DNA from 4 places in the Streptomyces sp. NBC_01723 genome. Region 1 is predicted to be linked to each of the others. Evidence: riboswitches for the same ligand, from Rfam matches in the RefSeq annotation. Region 1 holds a riboswitch; each other region holds the start of a gene.
The links. A riboswitch is a leader RNA that binds a small molecule or an ion and turns the genes downstream of it on or off. The one in region 1 is predicted to bind cyclic di-AMP.
Positions count from the first base shown of each region.

Region 1 (2,193 bases):
CTGCGCGAGGAGAAGGGCTACACCTACGGCGTCCGGGCGTTCGGGCAGGTGCTGCGGTCCGCGCCGGACGGCACCGGCGCCGCCATGCTCGCCATCAGCGGCTCCGTCGACACCCCGAACACCGGTCCCGCCCTGGAGGACCTGTGGACGGTGCTGCGCAAGCTCGCCGCGGAAGGGCTCACCGACCCCGAGCGCGACGTGGCCGTGCAGAACCTGGTGGGTGTGGCGCCGCTGAAGTACGAGACGGCCGCGGCCGTGGCGAGCACCCTGGCCGACCAGGTCGAGCAGCACCTGCCCGACGACTACCAGGCGACGCTCTACCGTCAACTGGCCGCCACGGGCACCGTGGAGGCCACGGCGGCGGTCGTGAACGCCTTCCCGGTCGACCGGCTGGTGACCGTCCTCGTCGGTGACGCCGCGCAGATCAAGGAGCCCGTCGAGGCCCTCGGTATCGGTGAAGTCACGGTGGTGGCGGCCGAGTAGCGGTACGCGCGGAGGGCGGCCCCGGTGACCGGAGTGTCACCGGGGCCGCCGTTTGTCCGAATTGAGGGAGAGGCTGCCCGTCTGCCCTGTGGCATGCGCTACAAAAACGCTGTTGCGTTTGAGGATTGAAGACAGCCGCGTTTAGCGTCGTCCGGGCTGTTCGTCAGGCAGTGCGCCGCACCCGCGGCACCGGACAGTCATCGCCGAGTCCCCGTACGGCGCGAGCCAGGGGAGCCGGGGACCCACCGTAGTCCCTGGGGTGAATCGGACGCCCGCGCGCAGCGAGGGGGTCCGTAGGAGACCTTCCACCTCCGAACCCGTCAGCTAACCCGGTAGGCGAGAGGGAAGGAAAGGACCAGCCTCTACATGGCGTTCACGCGCGCCACCGGGAAGCACCGGCGTCCCAGCAGGATGCATCGCAGTACCGCCCGCGCGGCGGGTGTCGCGGCCCTCGCCACCACCGGCGTCGTCGGCACCCTCGCGGCTCCGGCGCTCGCCGCCGAGCCCGAGGTGGAGCGGAGCGGAATCACCCCGGTCATCACCATCGGCGACTCCCTGGCCGAGGAGATCGACGCCCAGGCCCTCGCACAGCGGCAGGCCGCCGCGGACGCCGCCGCCCGTGAGGCGGCCCAGGAGGCCGCGCGCGAGCGGGCCGCCGAGGCGGCCAAGGAGGCACGCGAGGCCAAGGAGCGCGCCGCGCGGGAGGCGGAGCGCAAGCGCCTCAACACCTTCGTCCCGCCGATCACCGCGTCCTACGTCTCCACCGCGTACCAGGCGGGCAGCTCCCTGTGGTCCTCCGGCAGCCACACCGGCATCGACTTCCACGCCTCCAGCGGTACGACCGTGCACGCGGTCGGCGTCGGCACCGTCGTCGAGGCCGGCTGGGGCGGGGCGTACGGCAACCAGGTCGTGATCAAGATGCACGACGGCACCTACACGCAGTACGGGCACCTGTCGTCCATCGGCGTCTCCGTCGGCCAGTCGGTCGACCCCGGCCAGCAGATCGGCCTCTCCGGCGCCACCGGCAACGTCACCGGGCCCCACCTGCACTTCGAGGCCCGTACGAGCCCCGAGTACGGCTCGGACATGGACCCCGTCGCCTACCTCCGCTCGCACGGCGTGAACGTCTGACGGCGGACCCCGCGACACCACCCGAAAGCCCCGGCCGTCCGAGCCGGGGCTTTCGGCTTTCCTCGGCGCGCGGCCGCCCGTAGTAGGCCAAAAAACATCCATGAAATCCGCTCCGCCGTCGGAATATCCTCTTGATTGGCCTAGAGTCGCTGGAAACGTCAATCATCGACGTTTCACGGGGATTAAGGCGGAGGTCGGTCATGCGTATTCCGGCGCATTCGGTGTGCACGGCGATCCGGGACGACATCGTCGCCGGCGTCCACGTGCGCGGGGTCCGGCTCACCGAGGAACTCCTCGCCCGCCGCTACGGCGTCTCCCGCGTCCCCGTCCGCGAGGCCCTGCGCACGCTGGAGGCCGAGGGCTTCGTGGTGACCCGGCGGCACGCGGGCGCTTGCGTCGCGGAACCGACAGAGCAGGAGGCCGCCGATCTGCTGGAGACCCGTACGCTCCTGGAGCCCCTCGGCGCCGCCCGGGCCGCCCGCCGCCGGACCGACGCCCACCTCAAGGTGTTGCGCGGCCTGGTCCGCCTGGGGCAGGAACGCGCCAGGCAGGGCAGCGGCGAGGATCTGCGCTCCCTGG
Region 1 is NZ_CP109171.1:5,988,139-5,990,331, forward strand. It holds gene OIE75_RS27750 (M16 family metallopeptidase) at 1-483, shown strand, start outside; cyclic di-AMP (ydaO/yuaA leader) riboswitch at 675-837, shown strand; gene OIE75_RS27755 (M23 family metallopeptidase) at 850-1,614, shown strand; gene OIE75_RS27760 (GntR family transcriptional regulator) at 1,815-2,193, shown strand, end outside.

Region 2 (2,193 bases), 1.6 Mb from region 1:
GTCCTTGCCGGCCGCGCAGTGCATCAGGGCGGGGACGCTGTCCTCGGCGAGCGCGTGCAGAACCCGGGAGTGCTCCGCCGTGCGCTCCGTGATGATCGTGCGGTAGGACGCGATCATCCGTTGGGCACCCTTGCCGTCGGCCAGGATCTCGTGCAGCTGGTGGAGGTCGCCGTCGCGGACCATCTTCCAGAACTCGGCGCCGTCGGCCGGGTCGCTCAGCGGCAGGTTCACATTGCGCACGCCCGGCAGCTCGACGTCGGGGCCTTCCAGCTTCTGGTCGGCCGCGTTGCGGAAGTCGAAGATGGTGTGCAGGCCGAGGGTGGCCAGGAAGGCGGCGTCCTCCCCGGTGGCGTGCGCCAGGTGGCCGCTGCGGAACAGCACGCCCTGCCGCACCCGTCGCCCGTCCACGGCCGGCAGTCCGCCGACGTCCCGGAAATTGCGCACACCGGTCAGCTCGGGTTCGGTCGACGGGACCTGCTGCGTCACGGGGACTCCTCCCACTCCGCCCCGCCGACGCTGCTCGGCGGCGGGCTCGCCTCGACGATACGGCATCCCCTGTCTGCGCCGATGAGTTGTCCACAGGGCATTAAGGGATGCCTCGGGCTTTCTGTCCGAATTGACGCCTTAATTCCAACTGACGCCGAAATGCGAAAGGGTGGAGAAGTGGCGCGTGAGCAGCGTCATATCCGTAACCGTGCGTCGTCCGTCATGTTCACGTAATCAAGCCGGTTTTCAAGGACGTTCACTCGAAACGCCATTCCCCGAATCGACGGAGTGTGACCGGATATACCAGTAAAGGATCAATCGGAACACCTTCCGGTGGAACTCTTCGCTTGTCCGGGTGCGTCTTGGTCCCTTACGTTCACCACCGATCCGGACGGACGCCTAATCCTGCCGCCGACCGGAGCCCACTCTCATCCACCACCCGTACCCGGCAGGAGCGGGGGACCCACAGGTACGAATGCCTGTTCCGGTTCCCGGAACGGCTTGGGGTGAAGCCGCGTTTCGGCGCGGCCGGGCATCTCCAGCCCGAACCCGACAGCTCACCTCGCAGGCGCCGGAGAGGAATTCGCCATGCCCGCGAAGGGTAAGCACCGCCGTACCAGGGCCATGCGCCTGACCCGCACCATCGCCGTCGCCGGAACCGGTGGCGCCGTGCTCGCGCTCCCCCTGATAGGGGCCGCCGGCGCCAACGCCGCCCCCGCGCACTCCGTTTCCGAGCAGTCCGTGCAGTCCGTCGCGACGACGGCGCAGAAGGCCGCCGCGAGTGGCACCGAGAAGAACTCGGACGCGCGGACCTACACCGTCAAGAGCGGCGACTACCTCTCGCGGATCGCCGATGAGCAGAACGTCGACGGCGGCTGGAAGAAGCTGTACGAGGACAACCGCGAGGCCATCGGTTCGGACCCGTCGCTGATCCACCCCGGCCTGAAGCTCTCGGTCGGCGCCAAGGCCGCCCAGTCGGAGAAGCCGGCCGCCGAGAAGCCCGCCGCCGAGAAGCCGGCGGAGGCGGAGAAGCCCGCCGCCAAGCCGGCCGAGAAGTCCACGGACGCCGAGAAGGCCTCCACCTCGGACGCCGGCACCAGCAGCGGCTACACCTCCCCCGTCGCGGGCGGCACCGTCGGTACCCCGTACCACCAGTCCGGCAGCATGTGGTCCAGCGGCTACCACACCGGCACCGACTTCGTCGTCCCGACCGGCACCCCGCTCAAGGCCGTCGGTGCGGGCACCGTCGTCTCCGCCGGCCCCGGCGGTGCGTACGGCAACCAGGTCGTCATCCAGCTCGCCGACGGCCACTACGCCCAGTACGCCCACCTCTCCTCCCTCTCCGTCTCCGCCGGCCAGTCGGTGACGGCGGGCCAGCAGGTCGGCCTCTCGGGTGCCACCGGCAACGTGACCGGTCCGCACCTGCACTTCGAGATCCGCACCACGCCGGACTACGGGTCGGACATCGACCCGGTCGCGTTCCTGCGTTCGCACGGCGTCTCTCTCTGACGCACGGCCAGGGCGCGGCCCCCACGCCACCGAAGGCCGGACCCCGATCCCCGGGTCCGGCCTTCGGTGTATTCCGCAATTGACCAAGCCTTTAGGCGTGGCCTTTCTCACCGACCGTCAACCCCTGCCTACGGTCGCGTAGGTCACATTCCAAGGTGAATCATGACCCGATGTGGCAGACGATTCGAAGAATGACAG
Region 2 is NZ_CP109171.1:7,614,655-7,616,847, forward strand. It holds gene OIE75_RS35645 (tyrosine-protein phosphatase) at 1-486, opposite strand, end outside; cyclic di-AMP (ydaO/yuaA leader) riboswitch at 913-1,072, shown strand; gene OIE75_RS35650 (M23 family metallopeptidase) at 1,075-1,995, shown strand.
Region 2: another riboswitch for cyclic di-AMP. It lies ahead of OIE75_RS35650 (M23 family metallopeptidase); the one in region 1 lies ahead of OIE75_RS27755 (M23 family metallopeptidase).

Region 3 (2,193 bases), 1.2 Mb from region 1:
GCGCGCGGTGGTCGGCTCCCTCGCGACGGTCACCATGTCGGGGCCCGGCACGGTGGAGCTGCAGCCGTGCGGCATCACCAAGGCGACCGGCCTGGCGCTGGCCGCCGAGCACCTGGGGGTGGGCCGGCGGCACACGATCGCCTTCGGCGACATGCCCAACGACATCCCCATGTTCGACTGGGCGGCGCACGGCGTCGCCATGGCCGGTGCCCACCCCGAACTCAAGGCGGTGGCCGACGAGGTCACGACGACGAACGAGGACGACGGCGTGGCCGTCGTCCTCGAACGGGTCTTCTGAACGTCCCGGTGCGGCTCAGTACGCGCCGAAGACGTTGTCCATCGAGCCGTACCGGTCGGCCGCGTAGTTGCAGGCGGCGGTGATGTTGGCGACCGGGTCGTACGGGTCCCAGGAGGTGCCCTCGACGTGGTACGCCTGGAAGGTCGGGTCGATCACCTGGAGCAGGCCCTTGGACGGGGTGCCGTTGATGGCGTTGATGTCCCAGTTGTTGATGGCGAGCGGGTTGCCGGACGACTCCCGCATGATGTTGCGGTGAATGCCCTCGTACGAGCCGGGGATGCCGTGCTGCGCCATGACGTCGAGCGACTCGCGGATCCAGCCGTCGAGGTTGTCCGGGTACGTGGTCGCCGCCGTGGCGGCCGTCTTGGTGGCGGCCGGGGTGGCCGCGGACGCGCCGGTGGCGCCGATGAGCGGCAGGGCGAGCACCGCGACACCGGTGCCGGCCACGGCGAGCCTGCGGGCGATGCGGGTGGTCCGGGCGTGACGGTTCTGACCGTTGGCAGACATCTGTATCCCTCTCCTGACGCCTGCGAGGTGAGCTGTCGGGTTCGGGCGGGGAGGTGCCCGGCCGCGCCCTGACGGGTACGGCTTCACCCCGAGCCGCTCCGGTGGTGACCGGTGCGGCGACTTACCTGGGTCCCCCGCTCCTGCCGGCGAGTGAGTTGAGTGGATGACTGTGTGTACGGGCGATGGCAGGATTCGGCGTCCGCCCGACAGGCCGGGAACGTATGCGAGAGCACATGTCCGAAACAAGTGCAGGAATCACCCAACGCCCTGTTGACCTTGGTCTGAGGCGTTTGGGGCTCTTGATCCTTTGCGGTTGCCAAGCCTCAACTGGCTTGCGGGACAAAGGGAGGGCGCAGGTTGCGGCGGGGTTGCCCGAGGGTGCTCCGGAGTGAGCCAACTCACGGGCCTCAACAAGCGCGGCAAAACGGGCATTAGTCCCAACTGTGCTCCAACCGGCCCTGGATGCAGAGTGCTTCGCCCGTCCGGTGTTTTCGCGTGCCGCGCGGGCATCCGTTCGGGACCGGGGAGGCGATATTGGTATCGGTCAATATGTGGTCATATCGACCGATCAAAAACATACCGCTCATGATCCGATACCGCCCGGCCTGTAACGGTGGGCGCTAGCGGTGATCGAAAGGTGACCGGATACGCTGACTCGAGTGGTGGCAGCGACCTATCGACAAACCAGGTAATCGCCAGTAGACACCAGCAGACAGGAGACCCCTCGTGACCGTCGTCGGGCCGTTCGGGCTGAGCGTGCGGGACCAGGCTCTGGAAGCCGATGTCCAGGCCGGATTGGTCGCGGTCGAGGAAGGGTTGCTTGAGGCAACCAAAAGCGAGGTGCCCTTCATCACGGAGGCCGCCCAGCATCTGGTGCGGGCCGGCGGCAAGCGGTTCCGGCCGCTCCTTGTGATGCTCTCGGCCCAGTTCGGTGACCCCTATGCCCCCGGGATCGTGCCCTCGGCCGTGGTGGTGGAGCTGACCCACCTGGCCACGCTGTACCACGACGACGTGATGGACGAGGCCGCCGTGCGGCGCGGGGTCGCCAGCGCCAATGTCCGCTGGGACAACTCGGTCGCGGTCCTGACCGGCGACTTCCTGTTCGCCCGTGCCTCCCAGATCCTCGCCGACCTCGGGCCCGAGGCGGTCCGCGTGCAGGCCCTCGCGTTCGAGCGGCTGGTCACCGGCCAGATCCTGGAGACGGCGGGCCCGCAGGACGGCCGGGACCCCGTCGACCACTACCTGGACGTGCTGGGCGGCAAGACCGGCTCGCTGGTGGCCGTCTCCTGCCGGTTCGGCGCGATGATGTCGGGCGCCGACGAGACGGTCGTGGACGTGCTCACCCAGTACGGCGAGCGGCTCGGCGTCGCCTTCCAGCTCGCGGACGA
Region 3 is NZ_CP109171.1:4,776,376-4,778,568, forward strand. It holds gene OIE75_RS22165 (HAD family hydrolase) at 1-298, shown strand, start outside; gene OIE75_RS22170 (transglycosylase SLT domain-containing protein) at 314-805, opposite strand; cyclic di-AMP (ydaO/yuaA leader) riboswitch at 809-964, opposite strand; gene OIE75_RS22175 (polyprenyl synthetase family protein) at 1,532-2,193, shown strand, end outside.
Region 3: another riboswitch for cyclic di-AMP. It lies ahead of OIE75_RS22170 (transglycosylase SLT domain-containing protein); the one in region 1 lies ahead of OIE75_RS27755 (M23 family metallopeptidase).

Region 4 (2,193 bases), 2.1 Mb from region 1:
TGTGGAGGTGGGCGCCGGTGACGTTGCCGGTGGCGCCGACGCGGCCGATGACGTCACCGGTGGTGACCTCCTGACCGACGCTGACGCTGATCGAGGACTGGTGGGCGTACCAGATCTCGGTGCCGTCATCCAGGGTGAGCACGGTCTTGTAGCCGTACGACCCGTCCCAGCCGGCCGACGTGATGGTGCCGCTGTGCACGGCCTTGAGCAGCGTGCCCGTGGGTGCGGCGAAGTCGAGGCCGGTGTGGTGGCCGGAGGACCAGTAGGCGCCGGCCTGACCGAAGGTCGAGGAGATCGTGTACGAGGAGGTCGGCAGCGTGAACTGCATGGCCAGCTTGGCCAGGCGCTCGGCCTCGGCCTTCTTCGCGGCCTCCTCCTCCGCCTTCTTCTTGGCGGCGGCGGCCTTGGCCTCGGCCTCCTTCTCCGCCTTGGCGGCGGCTTCCGCGGCCTTCTTCTCGGCGGCCGCGGCGGCCTCGGCGGCGGCCTTGGTCTCGACCTGGGCCTGCTGCTGCTCGGCCTGCGCCATGATCCGGGCCCGCAGGGACTCACCGGCGCCGGCGGTGTCGGTGCCCTCCGCGGTGTCGGCGGCGGCGGTCACGCCGATGCCGCTGAGCGGGGTGCTGGAGCCCTCCGGCTGCGGTGCGTCGTCGGAGATGAGCGAGCCGACGTTGGGCAGGTCCGGCATGGAGATCGACACCGGCGGCTTGCCGGTCTGCGCGCTGGCCATGCCGCCCGCACCGACGGCGGCTATGACACCGACGCCGAGGACGGTGGAGCTGCGGGCGAGCCCGCCACGCTGCTTGGCGACGCGGTGCCGGCCGCGTACGGGGCGGATGGAGTCCTCGGTGGGATTCCACTCCTCCCAAGGACCCTCTTCGGTGCGGTAGTTCTCGTAGCCGAAGGTGTCGGTGTCGTGCCGACTGGGCACGAACGGGGCCTCGGGGGCAGGCCGGTTGGACGCCACGTGGGCGTACTCCTTTCCTTCCTTTCGCCTACCGGGTTAGCTGACGGGTTCGGAGCAGGAAGGTCTCCTACGCGCGCATGCAGCCGTGTTGCCACGGCGTCAAACGCCCGATTCACCCCAATGTGGTGGTTCCCCGGTTCCCTTGCGGGATTCGGCGCGTGCGCACGGAGCCGCCTTCTGTGACGGCTGGGACGACCGCGCTGCGTTATCGAACGTTAATAGACCCGGGGGCCGGATTCCAAGCTGTTCCTCTTGATCGTTAACGAAGACAGCCGGGACGTACACCTCAGGATCGGTGAAAACCGGGCGAGTTGACCGCGCCTCGGTATTCCCCTTCACGGCATTTCTTTCTGACGGTACGTCAGTTGTTATGCGGAGGGATGCCACCCCGTCACGGCTCGTGACAATGATCATGGTCGCCGCGCCGTGGCCGCCGTACGGCGAGCAGCGCCATGTCGTCCGCCATCCCGCCCCCTGAGTGGCGGCGCACGTCGCGGGCGAGGGTTTCGAGCAGCTTCGCCGGATGACGGAAGACGCGACCGGACAGCCGCGCGTACGGATCGTAGAACTCCCCCCGCTCGTCCCGGGCTTCCGACAGTCCGTCGGTGTACAGCAGCAGCGTGGCCCCACCGGGGAAGGCCGTCTCCTCCGCGCGGTCGGGCCACACACCCAGCTCGCCCATGCCGAGCGGCAGCGCCGACTCCCGGGCGGGCAGCGGCCCCAGGGTGCCGTCGCCGTGGAGCAGCAGGGGCGGCGGATGCCCGCGGTTGACGATGCGTACGGTCCCGGCGCCGTGCGGGAGTTCGGCGAGGACGGCGGTGGTGAAGCCCTCGAAGGCGTCCAGTCCCTCGCGCCGGGTGCCCTCGCGGGCCAGCGCCCGCTCCAGGCGCTGTGCCACCGCCTCCAGCGTCGCCTCCTGTTCGGCGGCCTCCCGGAAGGCGCCGATCACCACGGCGACGGCGGCCACCGCTCCCATGCCCTTGCCCCGCACGTCCCCCACGATGAGCCGGACGCCGCGCGCACTGTCCTGCACCGCGTACAGGTCACCGCCGATGAAGGCGCCGGCCTGCGCGGCCTCGTAGCAGGCGGCGATCTCGAAGCCGGCGATCCGCTCGGCCGGCTCGGGCAGTACGGCGCGCTGGGCGGCCTCGGCGATCTCCCGGGCGATGGCGAGGCGCTCGTCGGTGCGGCGGACGAAGGCGTTGACGAAGACGGCGAGCGCGGCGACC
Region 4 is NZ_CP109171.1:3,853,619-3,855,811, forward strand. It holds gene OIE75_RS17670 (M23 family metallopeptidase) at 1-964, opposite strand, end outside; cyclic di-AMP (ydaO/yuaA leader) riboswitch at 975-1,131, opposite strand; gene OIE75_RS17675 (PP2C family protein-serine/threonine phosphatase) at 1,356-2,193, opposite strand, start outside.
Region 4: another riboswitch for cyclic di-AMP. It lies ahead of OIE75_RS17670 (M23 family metallopeptidase); the one in region 1 lies ahead of OIE75_RS27755 (M23 family metallopeptidase).